DNA from 2 places in the Shimazuella sp. NTD247 genome. Region 1 is predicted to be linked to the other one. Evidence: predicted binding sites of a transcription regulator. Region 1 holds the regulator's gene; the other holds the start of a gene.
The links. The regulator CtsR, encoded in region 1, represses protease genes until heat stress. The targets are predictions, from matches to a motif close to ATGGTCAATAAAGGTCAAACA.

Region 1 (10,302 bases):
AAAATGCAAGGGAAGCTTCTTCCTCTGTGAAAGGTGAAAGTTTAGCAGATACCATCCGCATCGTAGAAGGCTATGTTGACGCAATTGTAATGCGCCACCAAGAAAATGATGCTGCTGATCAGGCGAGTAAAATTGCAGCTGTGCCAATCATCAATGCGGGGGGTGGTTCTGGAGAGCATCCCACCCAGTCACTGCTCGATTGTTATACCATTTTTGAGAGACGTAATTCGCTGGATAGTTTAGCGATTGCGGTAATCGGAGATTTACGCTATGGGCGTACTGTTCATTCGCTGGTGAAAATGCTGTCTTTGTTTGATGGATTGACTGTGTATGGTGTTAGTCTTCCAGGATTGGAATTGCATGATGACTATATTCATTATATTGAAGTTCATGGCGGGCGGTTTGTCGCCTGTTCGTCTTTGGAAGAGGTCCCGCCTGACGCAGATGTACTCTATCAAACAAGAACACAGCGAGAAAGAATGTCTGCAAAAGAAGGAGAAGTACAGGAAATTGTTATCAATAAAGAGGTTCTAAGTCGTTTTTCTGAGGAAACCATTGTTCTGCATCCACTGCCTCGTAATCAAGAGATTGCAACAGAAGTAGATGAGGATCCAAGAGCGCTTTATTTTGAACAAGCCAAAAATGGTATGTGGGTAAGAATGGCATTGTTAAAGGATTTATTGACAGAGCGTCACTAACAAAAGTTAGTGGCTTTTTACATGCGTGTGCCCGCTGGCCGAAAGGATTTACCTTATGGCAGCGGGCACGTGCATCTCTCTTACGCCTCAGAAACTGAAGCCAAGCATGTGGTGGGAGATGGATTCATCGCATCCGAAAAACCCTTCATGGGAATGACGAATCGAAAGCTTTGAGTTGTTGATGAGTTCCTCATCCTCTTTCTGCGCTTGTTCGATTCGCTGGATTTCGGCTTCTACCCAGAGGGAAGGCCGCTTCAGCTCGTACTTCTTGAGCTGGTCCAGCAGTTTCCGCATGAAGTGAAGGACATCCAGGTACATATCGAACGGCACTTCAAGCTCGTAGAACTCCGTGCTGTCCAGACTCCGGAACCGGTACTTACGGTCCCCGAAGAGCTCAGGGTTCTTCCGAGTCTCTCGCTCCTGACCGCGGTAGTCTCGCAGGATTGCAGCCTGAAGCCGGCGGAACTCCTTCTGGAGGTTACGGGTGTTGTATCCAGCGCGCTTGAGTCGCTGGAGCGCCCACCGGGTCCAGTAGTTCCAGTCATTGATGTTGTGATCGTAGTCCATTTTCCTTCTCCGTCAGAGAGACACTGTTCCTTGCATATATTATAATGTTTTTGGCTGAATGTGTATATTAAAATACTTTTGCCTTGCAGAAGTGAACGCATTTAAAAATATTAGGATCATGAGATTTTGTAAATAAATCTTATTAAAAATACAGTTGGCTGGCTTCCGCTTATGGAAGCCAGCCAGTTTCTCATCCCTTTGCGTTTTTCAAGTACTCGATGATATCCTTGATCTTCGTCACAACAGGTTCAAGCTTCCAGTACAATGCTCGCAGTTCATCGATCTTCTGCTGTTTGTTGTTATCCGGATGACGTGGTGCTGAATCGAAATAGATCTGGACTGTCATCCCATTAACCTTGTAAGCTTCAATCGCCTTCTTCTGTTTATCGAGCTTCTGTTCAATCGTTGTACACAGCTTGTTCAGAGTCTCTCGGACAGATTTAACATCCTTATTTTTATTATTAGGATTGCAGAAGTCACTTAGTTCCTTAGGCAATGTACCAAGTACTTTGTCATCCCAATCCCTTGACAGATCACTCAAAGTATCAAGAGCGAGCTCAAGTGCGTATTCCGGGTTCATGTTTTCTCCAAACGAGAAGGGATGTATCTTTTTGATTTTATCATACAGTAAAGCGAATCCCCACTAGAAATCATTCATATTTCTAGTGGGGATATATACTAATTTGGAAGTGCTTTAAGAGCTACTGTGCTCTCGCTAGAGATTTTGTCTTGTTTTCGATAAGCCTCAACCCACAATTGAATTTTCTTTGATTGGATTTTGCTAGGTTCTATATCTGATTTTAGATCAGCTACTGGAATACCGGCTTTGGACAGATCTTTTATTAGTTCCTGGATTTTCCCATCAGCAGTTTTAATCAGCTGATTTAGACAGGCTTTGGCTTTGGTAATTTGTGTATTTGTTAATGCTTCATGTGGTCGCCTCATCAGTTGATCACGTATCGCTTCGAGGTCGTCGGGGAGTCGAAAGAGTACCAACATGAGGTCAGTAAGGGCTTCACAAAGTTTTTCATTTGGCTGGTAAAAGCGGCCCATAATTTTCTCCAAACTAGTATGAACGATCCTCTCTACAGTCTAGCATAGGAACTATTTTACAACTAGGCTCTGTTCCTTATGCTCGTGAATTTTCCCTTTTTCCACATGCAGTTTAATATGATATGTTCCAGATGTTTTGAAATGATAGGTACTGTAATATTCGCCGGGGTTGATTTCGGCAACATCGGTATAATCATGATTGTTTTCTCCATCTTTCCAGACCTCAAATTCGACATTTGCAGCAGTAAGTGGCTTATTGTTTTGGACAACATGACCGAGTAATTTTGTTTCTTGTCCACTTTTGGCATTGGATGGAAGCTGGATATGCAGGTAAACTCCATTCTCATTCATCGTGTGTTCATGCTGGCTGTTGTGTTTCTCTGCGATGGTAAATGTTTTGGAGATCATTTGATGAACTTGAGGGGTAGTTGCATGAACAATGACATTGTAAGTGCCTGCAATCGGATATGTATTGGTGATGGTATATGTTCCTTCTCCTGTGCGTTTCGTTTTTACCATCGAGTGGTTTTTGGAATTTCCATTCCAGATTTCAAACTCAACCTCAGCATCATTCACAGGTTTACTATCTCCAATAACTTTTGCTGAAAGAGTTACAGGTTTATTTGGTGTGGGATTGCTAGGCCCGACAGCAAAGGTAAGAGAAATGTTTTTTGGCGCAGAAGTAGGGGCAGGAGCCTTAGTGGAACAACCTCCCAGAAGAACGATGAGTGATAGGAAAAACCAGCTAATTTTTTTCAACGTGAGCAAACTCCTTTGTTTTCATCCTATTTCGTGCTTTATTTGTGTTTGTAATTGGAAACTCTTCCACTTCATTATAGAAAATACTTACAGATGAAATCGATGGCTCCTTTGGGCTATTTCTATGTACTTATTCCATAAACCCTTGTTCATAGGCATATCTAGTCAATTGAACTCGATTGTTGAGATGGAGTTTTTGCATAATATTTTTTAAATGATTTTTTACGGTGTGTTCAGAGATGATCAATTCGGTTGCAATTTCGCGATTGCTCAACCCTTGAGCTACTCTTGTTAAAATTTCTTGTTCTCTTGGAGTGAGTATTGTATTTTCGGGTGATTTTGTTTCTGTAAATTCTGCTAAAATACGATTAGCAATCGCTTGTGGCATAGGGGCAGAGTCCGTAGCTAGTGCATGTAAGTAGCTTAACCATATCGATGGATTTAAATTTTTAACTAAATATCCTTGCGCACCATTTTTAATCGCTTCAAATAAGTTGGTGACATCATCAGATACTGTGACCATAACGATTTTCACATAGGGAAACCTTTCCTTTACCAAACGTGTTGCTTCTAGTCCATTGAGGATGGGCATATTTATATCCATCAAGATCATGTCAGGCATCAACTGTTCCGTCAGTTCTAAGATTTCATTGCCTTTTGTTGCTTCTCCAACGATCGTAAAGCGGTCATCTTCTGCTAAAATCATGCGCATTGCTTTTCTTGCATGTTCGTGATCATCACAAAGCAAAATTCGATAGCTCAATCCATTCTCCCTCCCTTTGTGATTTGAATTGCTGTTTTATGGGGCTTTTGGATGATCGAGAAGGTTGCCCCACATTCTACAGCCCGTTCTTTCATCATCCGTAATCCAAACCGATTTGGATTATCTAACTCATTCTCTTTAAAGCCAGTACCATTATCGGTAATGGTGAGGGACCAAGCTTTTGGATTCGATAGGAGCGTTACCATTACTTTTGTCGCATGTGCATGCTTACGAATATTCGTTAATGCTTCATTCGTACAAGCAATAATTTCCCAAGCCTCTTTCTGGGTGAAATGTTCATCTTGGAATGTAGCGCGATATTCTGTCGATATACCTGTGTTCAATCGGTATTGCTCAATACTTGTATTCATTTGTGCAGATAAGGAAAGTTGTGATTCTGTTTTCAGCGTGTGAATGGAGCGTCTTACATATTCTTGGATATGATGCAAACTATGCTGAAGTTCTCTCCATTCTTCATGGGGAGCAATCGATTTTAGTTTTTCAACTTGGACAGAAGAAAGAAAAAGCGTTTGAGCGATACCGTCATGGAGCTCTCTAGCTATTCTTTCTCTTTCTGCCATTAATTGCGTGCTCTCTTTTTCTTGTTTCAAGGCCTGTTGCAGGCTTTCATATGCTTGAAATAAAGGATTGACAAGTGTGATCGTCACTAGAAAAACAATCAAAGGAGATAGCCAGTTGCCTAACTCCATCGATATATGTGGGAGCAGGATTGTGTGACGAAGATATTCCCATAAACCTATCGTTAATGTAGGTATGGCGAGAATCAGCCATTTGATTTGTTTTGGGGACATACAGATTACCGCCTCTTTGCTAGATTCCACATCTCATCATAACGAACTTTTTTGGCTTGGACAACGTCGACGACCGGATACCTCGATAGATATCCGGTCGTAAGTTTGATCTTTTGTTATACGACTACAAGTTTTCTTTCTACCAGCCAATTTTTGAAGTGACTGAGTGCCTTGCTCAGCTGTCGGTATAGATAGAAGTCATTCGATTTGCTCCACCTCTCGTTCCACCACAATCTCTCACTTGTGGTATGTGCAATGGGATACCTTGGTTCGAGGAAAAACGGAATTTTGTTTTTCTCTGGGACGCTGCTCCGCCTATTGAGATAAGCGATTGCATCGTCTAGTTCTGTCGTGGTGGTAAACGGGTCATGAAATTGAAGCTTCTCATAGACCGAAGCGAGCACAGGCGGCAATCCTCTGCTAAAAGGACCGCCACGTGGATTTTGCAGCTGCTCGAACAGAGAAATAGCGTCCATTTGATCAAACTCTTCCATCAGATGTGGAATATTTACTATCAGTATACTGAAATGCGATATAAATCGGAAGAAATAGATGTAAATTATTTCGCGTAAAAAATCCCAATTATGTATAATAAAATGCTATATTAGGGTAATTGTATAGTGAGGAGGTGGGTCAGCGATGAATGATATTTTGCATCCGAGTTATTGGGTTTTGACGGAGCGATTATTTATGGCAGCTCTGATGGGTGGATTGATTGGCTGGGAACGGGAACTAAATCATTCTCCAGCTGGATTTCGCACACATATTTTAGTTTCCGTAGGGTCTTCCCTTATTATGCTTATTTCCATTTATGGTTTTGCTGATTTTGTTCAATTACAACACTTTACCTTTGACCCATCTCGTATCAGTGCCCAAGTGGTTAGCGGGATTGGTTTTTTAGGAGCGGGAACTATTTTGCGTCAGGGGGTTACGGTAAGCGGGTTAACAACGGCTGCTTCTTTATGGGTTGTTGCGGCTGTCGGGCTTTCTACTGGTGCAGGCTACTATTTTCCGGCTATTATTACGACAGTGATTGTATTTGTTGGGTTAATTATTAGAAGGCAATTGGACCGTATTTTTTGGAATAAACGAACAAGGGCAGTGCTGGAAGTTTGGATCGAAACCGAATCGACCAATTTAAGCGAATTAGTAGCGATTATTGGGAAGAGCAAAACGGTCTCCATCAAAAAGCTGCGGATTGAAGAAGACCAACACGATGAATCAAAAATTACCTTTACTATAAAGATGAAAGGCGAAAGTTTTGATGCAAAATTATTGGAGGAACTCCAGCAGGTAGAGGGCATTAATCGGGTAGAGCATATATATTGAATAGGAAATTTATCCAAAGATAAAGTGGATTCTTTTTGTATTTTTACTATACAAAAGGAAACAAAAATTGGTTAATTGCATGGAATTTTGCAGTTATTCGTTTAGACGCATTGACAGAGGCAACGGAATGTAATAGTTTTAAGGTACATTTACCCGCTTTACAGGAAAGGCAAAACCCATGTCTCTCATCGACGTCCAGGCTTCTCGTGCCCGCAGCCGTGGCAAGTACGGTGTGCAGGTTGGAGAGAACCTGTCGATGCACCAGCTGGGGCTGAACCGGAAGAAGCTGCTGGATCAGGCAGCTCAGTACCGTCGCACCCATGGTGTTCGTCGCCCGATCACCAACGGTCACCCGGTCGCCGCCCGGCGCGTCGTGCCGAACGATGTCCCGCGCGTGACTCCCAAGGCTCACCGCCGTCCGATCGAGCAGGCACCGGCGAACGGCATCAAGCCGGGGCAGCTCGCGCTGCTGGAGGGACTGAGGGCAAGCCTCGCCTGAACCCTATCCTTCTCCTCACGAGGGAGAGTGGATCGCCCGTGACTGAATTTTTATTCATTCCCGGGCGCCAGAATATGATTATTTTAATATAGATCGAAAAGCTGATACCGTGGTGTCAGCTTTTTTGGTATATGAGAAAAGGAATAGGATATAAAATCATATTATTTTACTATTTTCAGTATTGAAACGAATTGATTGATTAGGTAGGATAGAGATACATCGACCGTTGTGCCTGAGGCACACATAGTTTGTAGGAGTACCACCATGTCTGCTGTCACCACCGAGAAGCCCGTCGCTTCCCAGCGTCGTCAGCCCGTTACCAGCCGTGAGAAGCTGGCACAGCTGCTCGCGAACAAGGAGCATCTGTACCCGTTCGAGATGAAGCTGATCGTCAACTACTACCCCGACCTCGTGGGTGAGAAGCAGCTCGCTGCCTTCAAGAAGGCCATCGAGCGGGAGTTCCTGCGCCGCAAGCTCACCGAGGGTCTGCACGTGACCTTCGAGCAGGCCGAGCTGATCCTCACGAAGTACCGGCACATCGCCACGGAGGAGCAGCTGGCGGAGCTCCAGCAGAAGCTGGAGAACCGACCGAAGCGGCTCCCCCAGAAGCGCGCTGACGAGCTGGTCATGAAGATCAAGCTCGGCGTCGAGCTGACCGCAGAGGACGAGGCCGACATCGAGCTGCACCCGGGTCTCCAGAAGCTCAAGGAGAAGTTCGCCGTTCCGACGGTCTACTCCTCCCGCTCGACGAGCCGCGGTTCCCAGCGGAGTGCGCGTACTCCCGAGGAGCTGCAGTCTGCTGCCGACAAGCGTGCTGCCGAGGAGAAGAAGGCTGCCCGGCTCGCCGCCCAGCTGAAGAAGAGGAACGAGCGCAAGGAGCGGGACCGTGCCCGTACGGCTGCCACCAAGGGTGGCGGCAAGGGGAAGAAGTAGTAATTCTCCACGCCTCAGGCGGTCGATCCCCCCTGTGCTTTAACAGGTACAGGGGGGACCCGGACAATTCTATGCTCCTAGGAGTAAAGTGTTGTCCCCGTCCGATTATAATGAAATGTTTATATAGATGTAGTAATAAGCGTTGGATGAGGAGAAGTTTTCTCTATCCAGCGTTTTTTATTGTTTTGGAGATCGATTTTAGCGTTCGTCACGGCACAAATTATTTGATTTTTCCACTTGTTTATTGAATATATAAAGTCATTATTGTACCATTGAGTTACATCGACCGTTGTGTCTAGTCTAATGGCACATGAGAAGTTAAGAGGAGAATCCTCATAATGTCTGTTGTTTCGAATGAAAAGGTTGCAAAGCGTCCCACCATCACTCGCGAAGATGTGCGGAAGAAGCTCGAAGACAAGGGGCATCTGACCATCCGTGAGATGAAGCTGGTCAAGCAGGAGTACGACAAGCACTTCAGCGACATCGTGTCCGCCAAGCAGCTCGCTTTCTTCGAAAAGAAGATCGAGAAGAACTACCTCCAGTACCGGATTCGGGAAGGTCTGAGCCTGTATGACGCGCAGATCGTGCTGATCTGCGAGAAGTACAAGGACATCATCCCCAAGGACAAGCTGGAGGAGTTCCGCCAGCGCTACGAGGAGATCCAGGCGAACAGGCTGCCTCAGGATGTCTTTGAGAGTCTGCTGGGAAAGCTCAAGCAGCGCGGCAGCCTTCCCTCCTTCTCCGAGCAGGAGATGAAGATCATCGAGGGGCATGCGTACCTGAAGAAGCTGCTGGATGACAAGAGGCGCTTCGGTGAGGTGCTCGACAAGATCAAGCGAGGCGGCCGAGAACTCACTGCGGATGATCTGACGTTCATCAAGGGTAACCCGTACCTCTCGGAGCGATGGGAGGAGAAGCAGCGCTTCCACGACATTCGCGCCAAGATTGAGTGTGGCTACGATCTGGATGCAGAGGACGACGAATTCGTCAAGAACAACTCGTTCCTCAAGCGTCTCCAGGAACAGTACAACTTCTGACCAAAGGAGTCCTCTCAGGCGGTCGATCCCCTCCTGTGCTAACAAGCATAGGAGGGGACCTGGACAATTCTAAACTTCTTTGGAGTGCAGTATTGTCCCCGTCCGAATATAATGAAATATTTCATAGATGAAAAAAGCTAACAAGTAATAAGTTAGCTTTTTTGTTATATCCCTCACATATGATTTCCCTTGTATATTTGTCCAAAATGTAACCGAAAATAAGAAAAAGCATTGCCATTTTGCTTCGATGGTGTATAATAATAACAGAAGGTCAAAGTTAGTCAAAGTCAGCAAGGGGGTGTCCGTGTGGGGAATATTTCGGACATCATCGAAAAATATCTACAACAGATGTTAGCAGCTAGTGACAACGGGATAGTAGAGATCAAGCGAAGTGAGTTAGCGGATGAATTTCAATGTGTTCCTTCGCAAATCAACTACGTGATCAGTACACGATTTACCGTGGAAAAAGGGTACTTGGTGGAAAGTAAACGTGGTGGAGGAGGATTTATTCGAATTCGTCGTGCAAGACTGCATTCCCGAAAAGAATATTTTGCGGATCTATTGCTTCATATTGGGGAAACAATCCCTCAAACAACTGCCGAACATGTGATTAGTCGGCTTGTTGAAGATCAATTGTTGACTGATCGTGAAGCGATTTTGATCAAAAATATTATTTCCCGGGAAACGCTGCAGCTTCCTCTACCCATTCGTGATGAACTGAGAGCCCGTGTGTTGCGGTCGATGGTATCCATTCTGTTTGGAAGGTTAGGAGGGTGATTAGCTTGCTTTGTCCTGAGTGTGGAAAACGTCCAGCAACACTTCATTTTACTAAAATTATAAATGGAGAGAAGACAGAAGCACATTTGTGCGAAGTTTGCGCACAGGAAAAAGGCGAGTATATGCCTGGATTTGACAATGGCTTCTCGTTTCATAACTTGTTATCTGGTTTATTGAATTTTGATATGGTAGAAAGTGAATCTCCCACCAGCATTGCACAACAAAAGACAGTTCCAAGATGTGCAACATGTGGGTTAACGTATAATCAATTTAGTAAGATAGGGCGGTTTGGCTGTAGCGATTGCTTTGAAACATTTCGAGACCGCTTAGATCCGCTTCTTCGTCGCATACATGGATCGACAACTCACCAAGGGAAAATCCCAGAACGTACTAAAGGAGAGTTGAAGATTAGGCGTGACTTAGAAAAACTTCGCGAACAGCTTGCAAGAGCAGTTGAAGCAGAAGAATTTGAAACAGCAGCACAACTTCGAGATCAAGTTCGTTCCTTGCAGGAACGGCTGTCGGAGTAAGGAGGCGGTATTGTGTCATTAAATCAATTTCTTGAGAATGCAATGAGTGAGTGGATGCGGGTCAAAGGTGCAGAATCAGATGTGATTTTTTCCAGCAGGGTTCGAATTGCACGGAACTTAGCCCATATGCCCTTTCCTATGCTCAGCACCGCCTCCCAATCAGAAGAAGTAATTCACTTGATTGAAGACGCATTGACGAAAGACGATGTCCCAGCAATTTTGGAAAATGCAGAGTTAATTCAGATGTCCAATCTGACAGAACTGCAAAAAAGGGTTTTGGTAGAGAAACATTTGATCAGTCCGCATTTAGCAGAAGAATCGACGTCTGGTGCTGTGCTGTTTAGCCAAGATGAATCAGTAAGTATCATGGTGAACGAAGAAGATCACATTCGAATTCAATGTCTCTTTCCAGGCTTTCAATTAGAGAAAGCATGGCAGTTGGCATCTCAAATAGATGATTGGTTAGAAAAACATGTTTCCTTTGCTTTTGATGAACAGTGTGGATACTTAACAAGTTGCCCTACAAACGTGGGTACAGGTATACG
Region 2 (10,302 bases), on a different contig from region 1:
AGCGATGAAACAAAAACAAAATATTGAATTGATCGCTGAGCATCTCGGATTGGAGAATATACCAGAAAAATTAAAAGAAGTAGCAGAGCTGAGATTGCAATATCCAGAAGTGAATTTTACTGAACTCGGAGAACTAATCCCCAGCGGAAAAATAAGTAAATCTGCGGTGAATCACCGTATGCGAAAGATTGATGAGCTGGCCAAACAACTACGAGAAAAAATGGGGGAAACAGAAAGTGTATAAACAAAACGTAACGGTTCTATTAGATGTTGGCCTACATGCCCGTCCAGCTGCATACTTTGTTCGAGAAGCTAGCCGTTTTTCGTCGGAGATTTATGTAATCAAAGGTACAGCCAAAGTGAACGCCAAAAGCATCATGGGGGTTATGAGTTTAGCAGTGTCCAAAGGTACAGAGATTACAATAGAAGCGACAGGACGGGATGAACAAGAAGCGGTTGAACGTCTGGTAAAGATTGTACAAGAGAAAAATTAAATATAGTGTCACAATTGTAATGAAAAAAAACTTTTCTTTTTGTTATGATGTAGGGTGATAGAAGAATATGTGGAGGACAACATGGATATTCTACTTTACCCTCTTTTTTTTGTGGGTTGTATTGCATTACTCTTTTGTTGTTTTCGCTTCTTTCAGGAATCCCCTTTTTGGGGAACCGCATGGGTATTTTTTTTGGTCATTACCCTTGCATATGATAACCTGATATTAGCGTGTGGTCGATGGATCGGGTTTGGAGATACATTAGAAACGTTGAGTTTGATACGCTATCTTCTGCATGTTTTATTAATACCAACATTGGTATACGTTTCGCTTGATTTTATCCGTCGGACTGCTGTACGATGGGTAAAAAGTGTGATGGTGCAAGTATTGTTTCATCTTTATACATTAGTACTAACGATCGTGGGTATATTCCATGATTTTTTATGGGTGCATATGGAATCTATTTCTATAAATGGGATTGACAGGTATGTTATTAGTGATTCTCCATTTTCGTTAACTTTTTTCTTTTCCATGATTCCAATGATGATTGCTTCGATTATCATTTGGAGGAAAGTGGAGTGGTCCGTTTTATTACTAGGATGTACACTGACTCTTTTATTAGGATTTGTCTCTTATTTCTTTTCATTTTATGCACTCGGCTCATTTACAGAGCTTGTGTTTATCGCGGTACTAGTTATGACAGAATATAGACTGAAACAGGAAGATTATATTGCCAACCTATTTGAAGCATGAAGATCATTCCACCTAGACAAACTATGTTTAGGAGGTGAAACCATGCTTCGCTATCTAGGTTGGATTATTTTATGTATAGGATTATTATTAACTGGATGTCAGCGTTACTCTGCTCCTGAAAAACGTACTGGACTGGATAATGATACACATTCGTATAGTTATGTTAGTTATCCTGAGACGAAAATGGTACAGGCAGCAAAAACAGTTACTGCTGTGCATCGAGCAAAATTACATTATACAGGCAGAAATATTATAATGGATGTATATGTGAAACCAGGGGTAAAACCAAGTGATTATGCGCTGATTGAGGCTCAGGTGAGAAGAAAGGTCACGCAATCAGCACCACTCAATCCATTTATCCTACATATCCATCCAACAGAAGAAAGCCGAACCTAGAAGTAGGTTCGGCTGTATTTTTTATATTGGGTGGCTGGACGATAGATTAATATCGCCCAGCCGTGAATCCCAATGAGCTGCATCAAGATCGTCATGCCACATTTAAGACACCGGCAACCTCAGATCGCCTCCATCGGAGTATTCATATTATAATAACATTTCATTTATTGATTGTAATCAATTAATTTAATAATATACTTCAGATAAGCAAATTTATTAATTATCCAAATTCGCTTATCCACCCCACTCGCGAAGCGGAACCAGAGGTTCCAAAGTATTACTTTTTGAGAAACCGCCCTAGAGGTCCACTTTGCGAATGGAATATGCCTGCGGAGTTCCTAATATCCAATATGCACTCCGTCTTTCATTTCTTTCCTAAAACGAAAACGATTTAACCTTTATTCCCATGGGGGAACAACTGTTAAATAACTAGCTAATTGTTTGCTCTCTTGCCTTCTTATTTTGCGTATTTCAGCTCTAGCTGGAGCAGTTTCATGTAGTTTCTTTTCTTCTTCCGTTTCGGGCACTACTTTTGGAACTCGCACAGGTCGATTATTTTCCCCAAAGGCAACAAATGTGAGGAAGGAAGTAGCAGCTATTTTTTTTTCGCCATTGTACAGATCTTCTTTGATTACTTTAACAAATACTTCCATAGATGACGTTCCTGTCCATGTAACATAAGCTTCTAAACTAACAGAATCACTCGGCCTAATAGGCTGCAAAAAATCCACAGAGTCTGTTGAGGCAGTTACGACTGATCTTCGACAATGTTTGGTTGCAGCAATCGAGGCAATGTCATCGATATAAGACATTAACTTACCACCAAATAAAGTATTGTGATTATTTACATCAGTGGGAAAAATCCTTGATGTTTTGTAGCATCTTGATTCTCGTGAAAACCGCTGTTCCATGATCATTTTCTCTCCCAACATCTTTGCATGTGAGTATGTTTTCCTTTGATTACTAAATTCATTAAACGAACTTTTTTAAGCGGTTCACCTACTCCTTTCTTATATTCTTTTTATACTCAAATACTTTAAATTTCTTCAATCCATACATCCATTTTTCCGATCATATGCACTCTGATTCGCCTTTTATTTAATCGTCGTTCTAGTTCACGGAAACTAACAACATTATAGCATTTCAAGCGAGAAACCCTACGGTTTAAATGGTGGGCTGAAAGCGAGCGTGGAACGAGGGTGAGAAATTTCCCTTTATCTGTTTAACATTTGGAAAAAGTAAGTTTTCAAACAAAATATATGTATAGTCCCGACAGACGAAAAACCAAGTCTGCTCGTGGCAAAGAAAAAATCTACAAACATAAACTCGTTGGCACACGGGGATAGCTTGGTAATGAAATAGCCATGAGGCTATAGTCCCAAGAAACCAACGACTTTAGCTGTATGGAGTTGTCATTTTATAATTTGCGAGTGACTTAAAATAGGACGTCCCATTGGTTTTTCGCTTTGGCTCAACAGGGTATGTATCTTAGTACAATCCAATCGATATTAAGAAAGCCGAACCTAGTGATAGGTTCGGCTGTATTTTTGATATTGGGTGCCGGCCGCACGTCTTAGTAGAGGAGATCCTGTACCTAGACTTTGCGACCGGCGCCAGCCCGTCTCGTAGAGTTCTTCCCGAACAGAACCGAGAGAATGGTTGCCACTCCTGTCTCATAGGGATGTTTCCGAACGAAATTAGAGTATTCGGCTACCGGGTGTCCTTGTAGGGGTGTACTGTACAGACCTGACTGGCTGTGCAAGAAACTTCGAAGGTGGTAGGATGACCTTCCTTTGCCATCCCAAAGTCCACATCTCCATTGTCTCTTACGATACTATGACATAGTTAATTAGATTATAAGCAGAGTACAATCCTTTGTAAAGATTATTATCTATTTTTCGACTTCTTCTTTTTATCCATAAAACGATTTTTTTGTTTTCCAGATGCAAAGTTTCCACCTTTGTTACTAGGTCGTTTTGTCTTAGGAAAAGTACGTTTTTCTGTACGTCTTTCTGTTTTTTTAGGTGTACGCAGTCTGCCAGGAGCATTGAGATCTGACAAGCTGACTTTGGTTTTATTCGGTTCCTTTGTTATCATTTTTAACGCAGCGGCAACAATTGCTACGGAATCATGATCTTCTAATAATTTTTTAGCTAATTCTCGATATGCACCAAAGTTTTTTTCTTCCACAGTATTACGCAAGTTTTCAACTGCAGTGAGTTGCTGTCCTTCGAAAGCTTCATGTAGAGTGGGAATTGCTTCACGTTTGATTTTCTTTTTTGTCATTCTTTCGATATAGCGGAGATGATCCATTTCACGATAACTGACAAAAGTAATAGCTACTCCGGTTTTACCGGCTCTACCGGTTCTTCCAATTCGATGTACATAGCTTTCTGGTTCTTGAGGAATATCAAAGTTATAGACATGGGTTACGCCCGTGATATCGAGTCCACGCGCTGCGACATCAGTAGCCACCATAATATCGATTGTACCCTCTTTAAAACGACGTACAACGGTGTCACGGCGGGTTTGTGTTAAGTCGCCATGTAAACCCTCAGCAGCATACCCACGCTTGTTAAGAGCCTCTGTGAGTTCGTCTACACGTTTTTTTGTACGCCCGAAAACAATAGCTAGTTCTGGTGATTGAATATCAAGTAAATTGCATAATACATCAAATTTTTGTTTTGGTGCTAGCTCGATAAAAGACTGCTCGATATTTGGCATTGTTACTTCTTTTGCTTTCACTTTTACTTGAGTCGGATCAATCATAAATTTGCTTGCTAACTTGCGGATTTGCTCTGGCATCGTTGCAGAAAAGAGCAGCGTTTGGCGTTCCGTTGGTGCTTGATCTAAGATGGCTTCGATATCTTCGATAAAACCCATGTTCAACATTTCATCTGCTTCATCGAGTACAACGATCTGGGTATTCTGAAGGCGGATGGTTTTCCGGCGAAGGTGATCTTGTAATCTCCCAGGTGTACCTACAATGATTTGAGGGCGTTTTTTCAATGCTCTAATCTGTCTATCGATATCTTGACCGCCGTAAACTGGTAATGCACGAACTTGTTTAAATTGCCCGATTCGATTTAGTTCTTCTGCAACTTGAATCGCAAGTTCCCTTGTAGGGGCAATAACAAGTGCTTGGATACTTTCGTTTTGTGTATCAATGCGTTCGACTAAAGGAATACCAAATGCAGCGGTTTTTCCTGTTCCTGTTTGTGCTTGCCCGATTAAGTCTTTACCTGCTATTGTGATAGGGATTGTGTCTGCTTGGATATCAGTAGCTTCCTCATACCCCATCTGGTGAATGGCTTGAAGTAATTGAGCACTTAATCCTAGCTCAGAAAATGGTTTCAATTTGTTTAAAACTCCTTTGTGTGTAATTGATTTTTATTATTTGTATAAAATCTCATCCTATGTTGCAGGATGTAAAATTTAACTCTGATGAGCAAAGACACTAATTTGAATTGTTTCTTCTGCTTGATATATTTGTTGTTCTTACAAGGCGACTTATAAGAACATAAAAGATATTGTACCAAATATATCCTCGCTAAAATTTTGCTCAATTATAGAATCTAATCTTTTATCCCGCAAAAAATCCACCCAGCAAGGGTGGATTTGACTCAATTTATTTATTCATCTTATTTCTTTTCAATAACTTTGTCAATCAAACCGTATTCCAATGCTTCTTGTGCGCTCATAAAGTTATCACGATCTGTATCTTTTGCAATTCGTTCAATGGGTTGACCAGTGAATTCAGAGTACAAGTGGTTGAGTTTATCACGCATTTTGATAATACGTTTTGCACGTATTTCTATGTCAGATGCCTGTCCCTGTGCACCGCCAAGTGGTTGGTGAATCATCACTTCACTGTTTGGGAGAGCAAATCGTTTTCCTTTTGCACCAGCTGCAAGCAGGAAAGAACCCATAGAGGCTGCTATCCCAATGCAGTTTGTTTCCACATCAGGTTTGATGAATTGCATTGTATCGTAAATGGCCATCCCAGCAGTGATAGAACCGCCTGGAGAATTGATATATAGATGAATATCTTTTTCAGGATCTTCTGCTGCCAAAAATAACAATTGAGCTACAATTACATTAGCAACATCATCATCAATGGCACTGCCAAGAAGAATGATACGGTCTTTTAGCAATCGAGAGTATATATCATAGGAGCGCTCACCACGGTTTGTTTGTTCTACTACCATTGGTATTAGGTTGTTCATCATGTCGTCTCCTCCATATGTAGGAAATATTTTGTTTACAGAACTATCATACCCCATTGGTCAAAAAAGGTCAAATATAATATTTGACGAATTTACTTTTTGATTATCGGTTTAAACACTACAACTTTATACTTGTTTGACTATATTTGTGCTAAGAGTAAAGTTGTAAAATTCAAATTTTCTTGTTCTTTGTATTATACAACCTGTAGTGATTTTTGTTTACAAATCGAAAGTCAGTGATTTTTTTGAAATGTTTGCTGGCAAAAGGTATAGTGGATTCATAGGAAAAGGTGGGTTATTTCTAGAAAAGCAGTGATCTAATCTGATTTCTTAAAGGAATAAGAAGAAAAAGGTTTCTCTAGTTTAGAAGCAGCTTATTGAATCTCTTACATTATTATATAAAAATCAAAAATTTTTTATTGTGGTGATGAAATTGAAAAGAGCAAGAATAATTTATAATCCCTCTTCAGGAAGAGAGATTTTTAAACGAGAGTTACCTGACGTTTTGGTGAAGTTTGAGAAGGCTGGCTATGAAACCTCCTGTCATGAGACAACAGGTCAAGGAGATGCGGAGGCAGAAGCTAGGTTGGCTTCGAATCGGGGCTATGATGTTGTTATAGCTGCTGGTGGCGATGGTACGATTAATGAGGTGATTAACGGGTTGGCAGAAGCATTGGTACGACCGAAGTTTGGCGTAATTCCGGTAGGGACGGCAAATGATTTTGCACGGGCGCTTCATATTCCCCGGGTAATAGATAAAGCTGTAGATATCATCGTGCAAGGAAATTCTATACCAGTTGATATCGGAAAAATGAATTCCCGATATTTTATAAATATTGCAGGCGGAGGTGATCTTACAGAACTAACCTATGAGGTACCAAGCAAACTAAAAACGAGATTAGGGCAACTTGCCTATTACTTAAAAGGGATAGAAAAATTTCCATCACTAAAGGCAACTGAGGTTTCCATTGAGTATGATGGCAAGTTTTTTGATGGAGAAATTATGCTGTTCCTTGTAGCAAATACTAATTCTGTTGGCGGAATAGAGAAGCTGGCTCCAGATTCCAATATTCAAGATGGTAAGTTCTCCATGATCATATTGAAAAAGACAAATCTAACTGATTTTATCAGAATCGTAACTTTAGCAATTCGTGGTGAGCATCTCAATGATCCAAATATCATTTATGATAAAGCCAGCAGGATAATCGTAAACACGAAAGAAAAGATGCAGTTAAATATAGATGGGGAGTACGGGGGGGACGCTCCGGCTAATTTCATAAATCTGCAGCGGCATATGGATGTTTTTGTGCCGAGAAGACAAATAAAATAATGGTAGTATAGATGGGTCAATCTCCATTTTTCGCAATTAATCCAAATAGAAATATGATTTAAGATGATAGAAGTGCATCAATTTTAGATTGGAAAAAATTTTTGTTAATTAGTTGACAAGTCAACGTATTGTGAGTTACACTACTTATAGTTGATAAATCAACTTATTATAAAACCGCAGTGCCAGTTATATGCTGTGGCGGTTTATTACAGAAGGGTGCGAATGATATGTCTAGCGAAACATTTTCTAACAAAAAGAAGCGACTACAGGTTTTGGATTTGGAGATGGCATATGTAGAGGTAGGAACTGGAGATCCGATCGTCTTCTTACATGGAAATCCATCCTCTTCTTATCTCTGGCGGAACATAATTCCCTATGCACAAAAATTTGGACGCTGTATAGCACCGGATCTGATAGGAATGGGTGATTCTGATAAGCTATCGAACAGTGATTCTGATTCTTATACTTTTGTCCAACATCGAAAATATCTTGATGAACTTCTTAATAAACTGGGGGTTGATAAAAATATAATTTTTGTTGTACATGATTGGGGTTCAGCTTTGGGGTTTGATTGGGCGCGCCGTCATCCTGGGGCAGTAAAAGGGCTAGTGTACATGGAGGCGATTATTAAACCACGCAGTTGGAATGAGATGCCTGAACAAGGACGTAAAATTTTTCAAGCATTGCGTTCCTCTGAAGGAGAAAAGATGGTGTTGGAAGAAAACTCTTTTCTCAATGTTAATCTTCCAGTAAGTATTATACGAGAACTGACAGAGGAAGAAATGACAGAGTATCACCGTCCCTTTGTAAAAGCTGGTGAAGGACGCCGTCCAATGTTATCATGGGCGCGGGAGTTGCCTTTTTATGAAGACCCGTCTGAAGTGATTGACGTTGTGAATGCATATGGTAATTGGCTAGCACAAAGTACGATTCCTAAACTATTCATTCATACAGAACCTGGGAGAACTCCAAAATCCCACCTGGATTTTTGCCGCAGCTGGCCTGAGCAGACAGAAGTCGCCGTGTCGGGGCTTCATTACCCAATGGAAGATGCACCGGGTGAAGTAGGGAGTGCAATTGAAGTCTGGTTGAAAAAGATAAAATAGTTATTATCTAATCTGATAGTTATTTTGACTTCCTTAAAAACTATCAGATTTTTTCTTTTATAGATGACTTGAAAAAGGATTTTACCGAAGTTTGAAAGGATAAGCAAGATAATAGATTGACAATTCAAGCAAGAGTAGATACGATTATGATTAGAATTCTAACTAGATGTACTGAGTAGCAAGGGACGTGAGAAATTATGGAAACTTCCAGCTGGGATTGGAAGGATGGATCTCTTGGACGATTAATTAAAGTTTCCTATATCACCTTGCGTCGTGGAGTAGAGGATCAATTAAAGTCTATAGGCCTAACTCACACACAGTGGAGTGCGCTAGGGATTATTTACTATTTTCCAGGGATTACACCTTCGGAGATAGAGCCGATCTTAATGATTGAACGACCAAGTGTAACAAGTCTTATCAATGGTTTGGTCAAAAAGAATTTAGTGATGCGTGTAGATCATCCAAAGGATGCACGTTCAAAACAAATATTTTTAACAGATGAAGGAAAACAACTTGCCGTAAAAACACAATATTTCGCTCAAGTAGTAGAAGATCAGATAAAAGAAGGATTTACTTCTGAAGAGTTGGAAACACTTAAAAAGTTGCTTGTAAAAATGGTTGGTTTCTTTCCGAATAAGCCTTGATCAACCAAATTTTTTTGTTTATATAGTTAGAATTCTAATTAAAATAAGGGAGATAAATAGATGAGTAACGAGATGATCAAAGATCCAAATTGGCTAGGATTTCATCATATTGCTTTGGTTACAGCAGATTTAGATGCTACATTGACACTTCCCATGGCTGAAGCCATGGGATTCTTGGGACGGTAGCCTTCTGACTACTTCATTACCAAGCTAACTCCGTGAGCCCCACGGTTGAACAGAGTTTTTGTTGCTACGTCATAGCAAAGACTTACTGCTTGGATTTCGCATTTCAGTCTAGCCATTTTTCGGTACACATAGCATTTTACGTGCAAAACGATTGGTTTGCACAACCCTATATACTATCCACTTTTCAAAGAGCAACTGTCGATAGTCTAACAATAGAATGTATGTTTGTAACGTGTTTTTTGAAAGATTTGTCAGATTTACGAGAGGTAGAAACCTCCCTCATCTGAAAGTGAGACTTGCCACTTTAGTGGATTGGCGAAACTTGTGCTCCCGTTGTAGTGATGCTCGCTAACATCCCACGATTCAAACCGTGGGTTTTCTCACTCGCAAGATTATAAGTTTTTATCGAGATGTCCTTAAGATGAAAATAGGGCCAATTATTTCAGCTGCAAGACAACGTGGACGTCATTGTTTTATCAAGCCGGGTGATGTGGATACCTGGGGGATTCATTTTTTTGAAGACCCAGAAGCCCTAATTTTCCAAAGTATTGATGCATTGAAACAACTAGCAGAAAATCCAAAATCAACAGGGAGATTCGGCTTCCTGCCAGGTGCCATGCAACACATTGCTTTTCGTCTGAAAAAGAGGCTGCCTGGTCAAAGTAGTAATTTATAGACGGTTAAGTTTGAAAAGTTAATTACCTCTTTTTACAGACAATAGTTTTGTTCATCAGGTTTGATGTTAGATGATTCCATTATAGCATGTCGGAGCATGATTTTTACTTGCTTCATAACATCAAAAAGTCACAGTGCATGCTGTGTTTCACTGGTACATCTATACCGTTTGTGTTTTACTCCGCTGGATTTATCTTCTAAAGTATGGTATAGCAATAATAAAAAAGTTCTCCCTTCGTCTGATACAGACGAAAAGGAGAACATGTTACACTTACATTTGTTTCATTAAACGCTTTTAAAAAGATAACACATCATTAGAAATGTGGCTGTTTCATCAATATGGTGCGCCTACCAGGATTCGAACCTGGGCACCCGGCTCCGGAGACCGGTGCTCTATCCCCTGAGCTATAGGCGCATGATAGAACGACCATCATTATATCACGATATCAATCCATAGTACAACAATAAAAAAAGTGTACAATTTGTGGTTTA

Region 2: the regulator CtsR is predicted to act here: its motif matches at 5,926-5,946, upstream of clpP (ATP-dependent Clp endopeptidase proteolytic subunit ClpP).

The regions. Positions count from the first base shown of each region.
Region 1 is NZ_JCAJZU010000008.1:102,687-112,988, reverse strand. Features, by position in the region: gene pyrB (aspartate carbamoyltransferase) at 1-698, shown strand, start outside; gene AC5WOC_RS18560 (hypothetical protein) at 786-1,265, opposite strand; gene AC5WOC_RS18555 (hypothetical protein) at 1,456-1,845, opposite strand; gene AC5WOC_RS18550 (hypothetical protein) at 1,944-2,318, opposite strand; gene AC5WOC_RS18545 (FixH family protein) at 2,370-3,077, opposite strand; gene AC5WOC_RS18540 (LuxR C-terminal-related transcriptional regulator) at 3,208-3,789, opposite strand; gene AC5WOC_RS18535 (sensor histidine kinase) at 3,837-4,652, opposite strand; gene AC5WOC_RS18530 (hypothetical protein) at 4,769-5,128, opposite strand; gene AC5WOC_RS18525 (MgtC/SapB family protein) at 5,292-5,981, shown strand; gene AC5WOC_RS18520 (hypothetical protein) at 6,160-6,480, shown strand; gene AC5WOC_RS18515 (hypothetical protein) at 6,745-7,413, shown strand; gene AC5WOC_RS18510 (hypothetical protein) at 7,752-8,450, shown strand; gene AC5WOC_RS18505 (CtsR family transcriptional regulator) at 8,757-9,227, shown strand; gene mcsA (protein-arginine kinase activator protein McsA) at 9,233-9,757, shown strand; gene mcsB (protein-arginine kinase McsB) at 9,770-10,302, shown strand, end outside.
Region 2 is NZ_JCAJZU010000007.1:3,558-13,859, forward strand. Features, by position in the region: gene whiA (DNA-binding protein WhiA) at 1-244, shown strand, start outside; gene AC5WOC_RS16495 (HPr family phosphocarrier protein) at 237-494, shown strand; gene AC5WOC_RS16500 (hypothetical protein) at 576-1,247, shown strand; gene AC5WOC_RS16505 (hypothetical protein) at 1,290-1,643, shown strand; gene AC5WOC_RS16510 (acyl-CoA thioesterase) at 2,042-2,554, opposite strand; gene cshA (degradosome RNA helicase CshA) at 3,531-5,000, opposite strand; gene clpP (ATP-dependent Clp endopeptidase proteolytic subunit ClpP) at 5,285-5,872, opposite strand; gene AC5WOC_RS16525 (diacylglycerol kinase) at 6,303-7,199, shown strand; gene AC5WOC_RS16530 (haloalkane dehalogenase) at 7,427-8,305, shown strand; gene AC5WOC_RS16535 (MarR family winged helix-turn-helix transcriptional regulator) at 8,503-8,949, shown strand; gene AC5WOC_RS16540 (hypothetical protein) at 9,010-9,135, shown strand; gene AC5WOC_RS16545 (hypothetical protein) at 9,557-9,811, shown strand; tRNA gene AC5WOC_RS16550 (tRNA-Arg) at 10,151-10,225, opposite strand.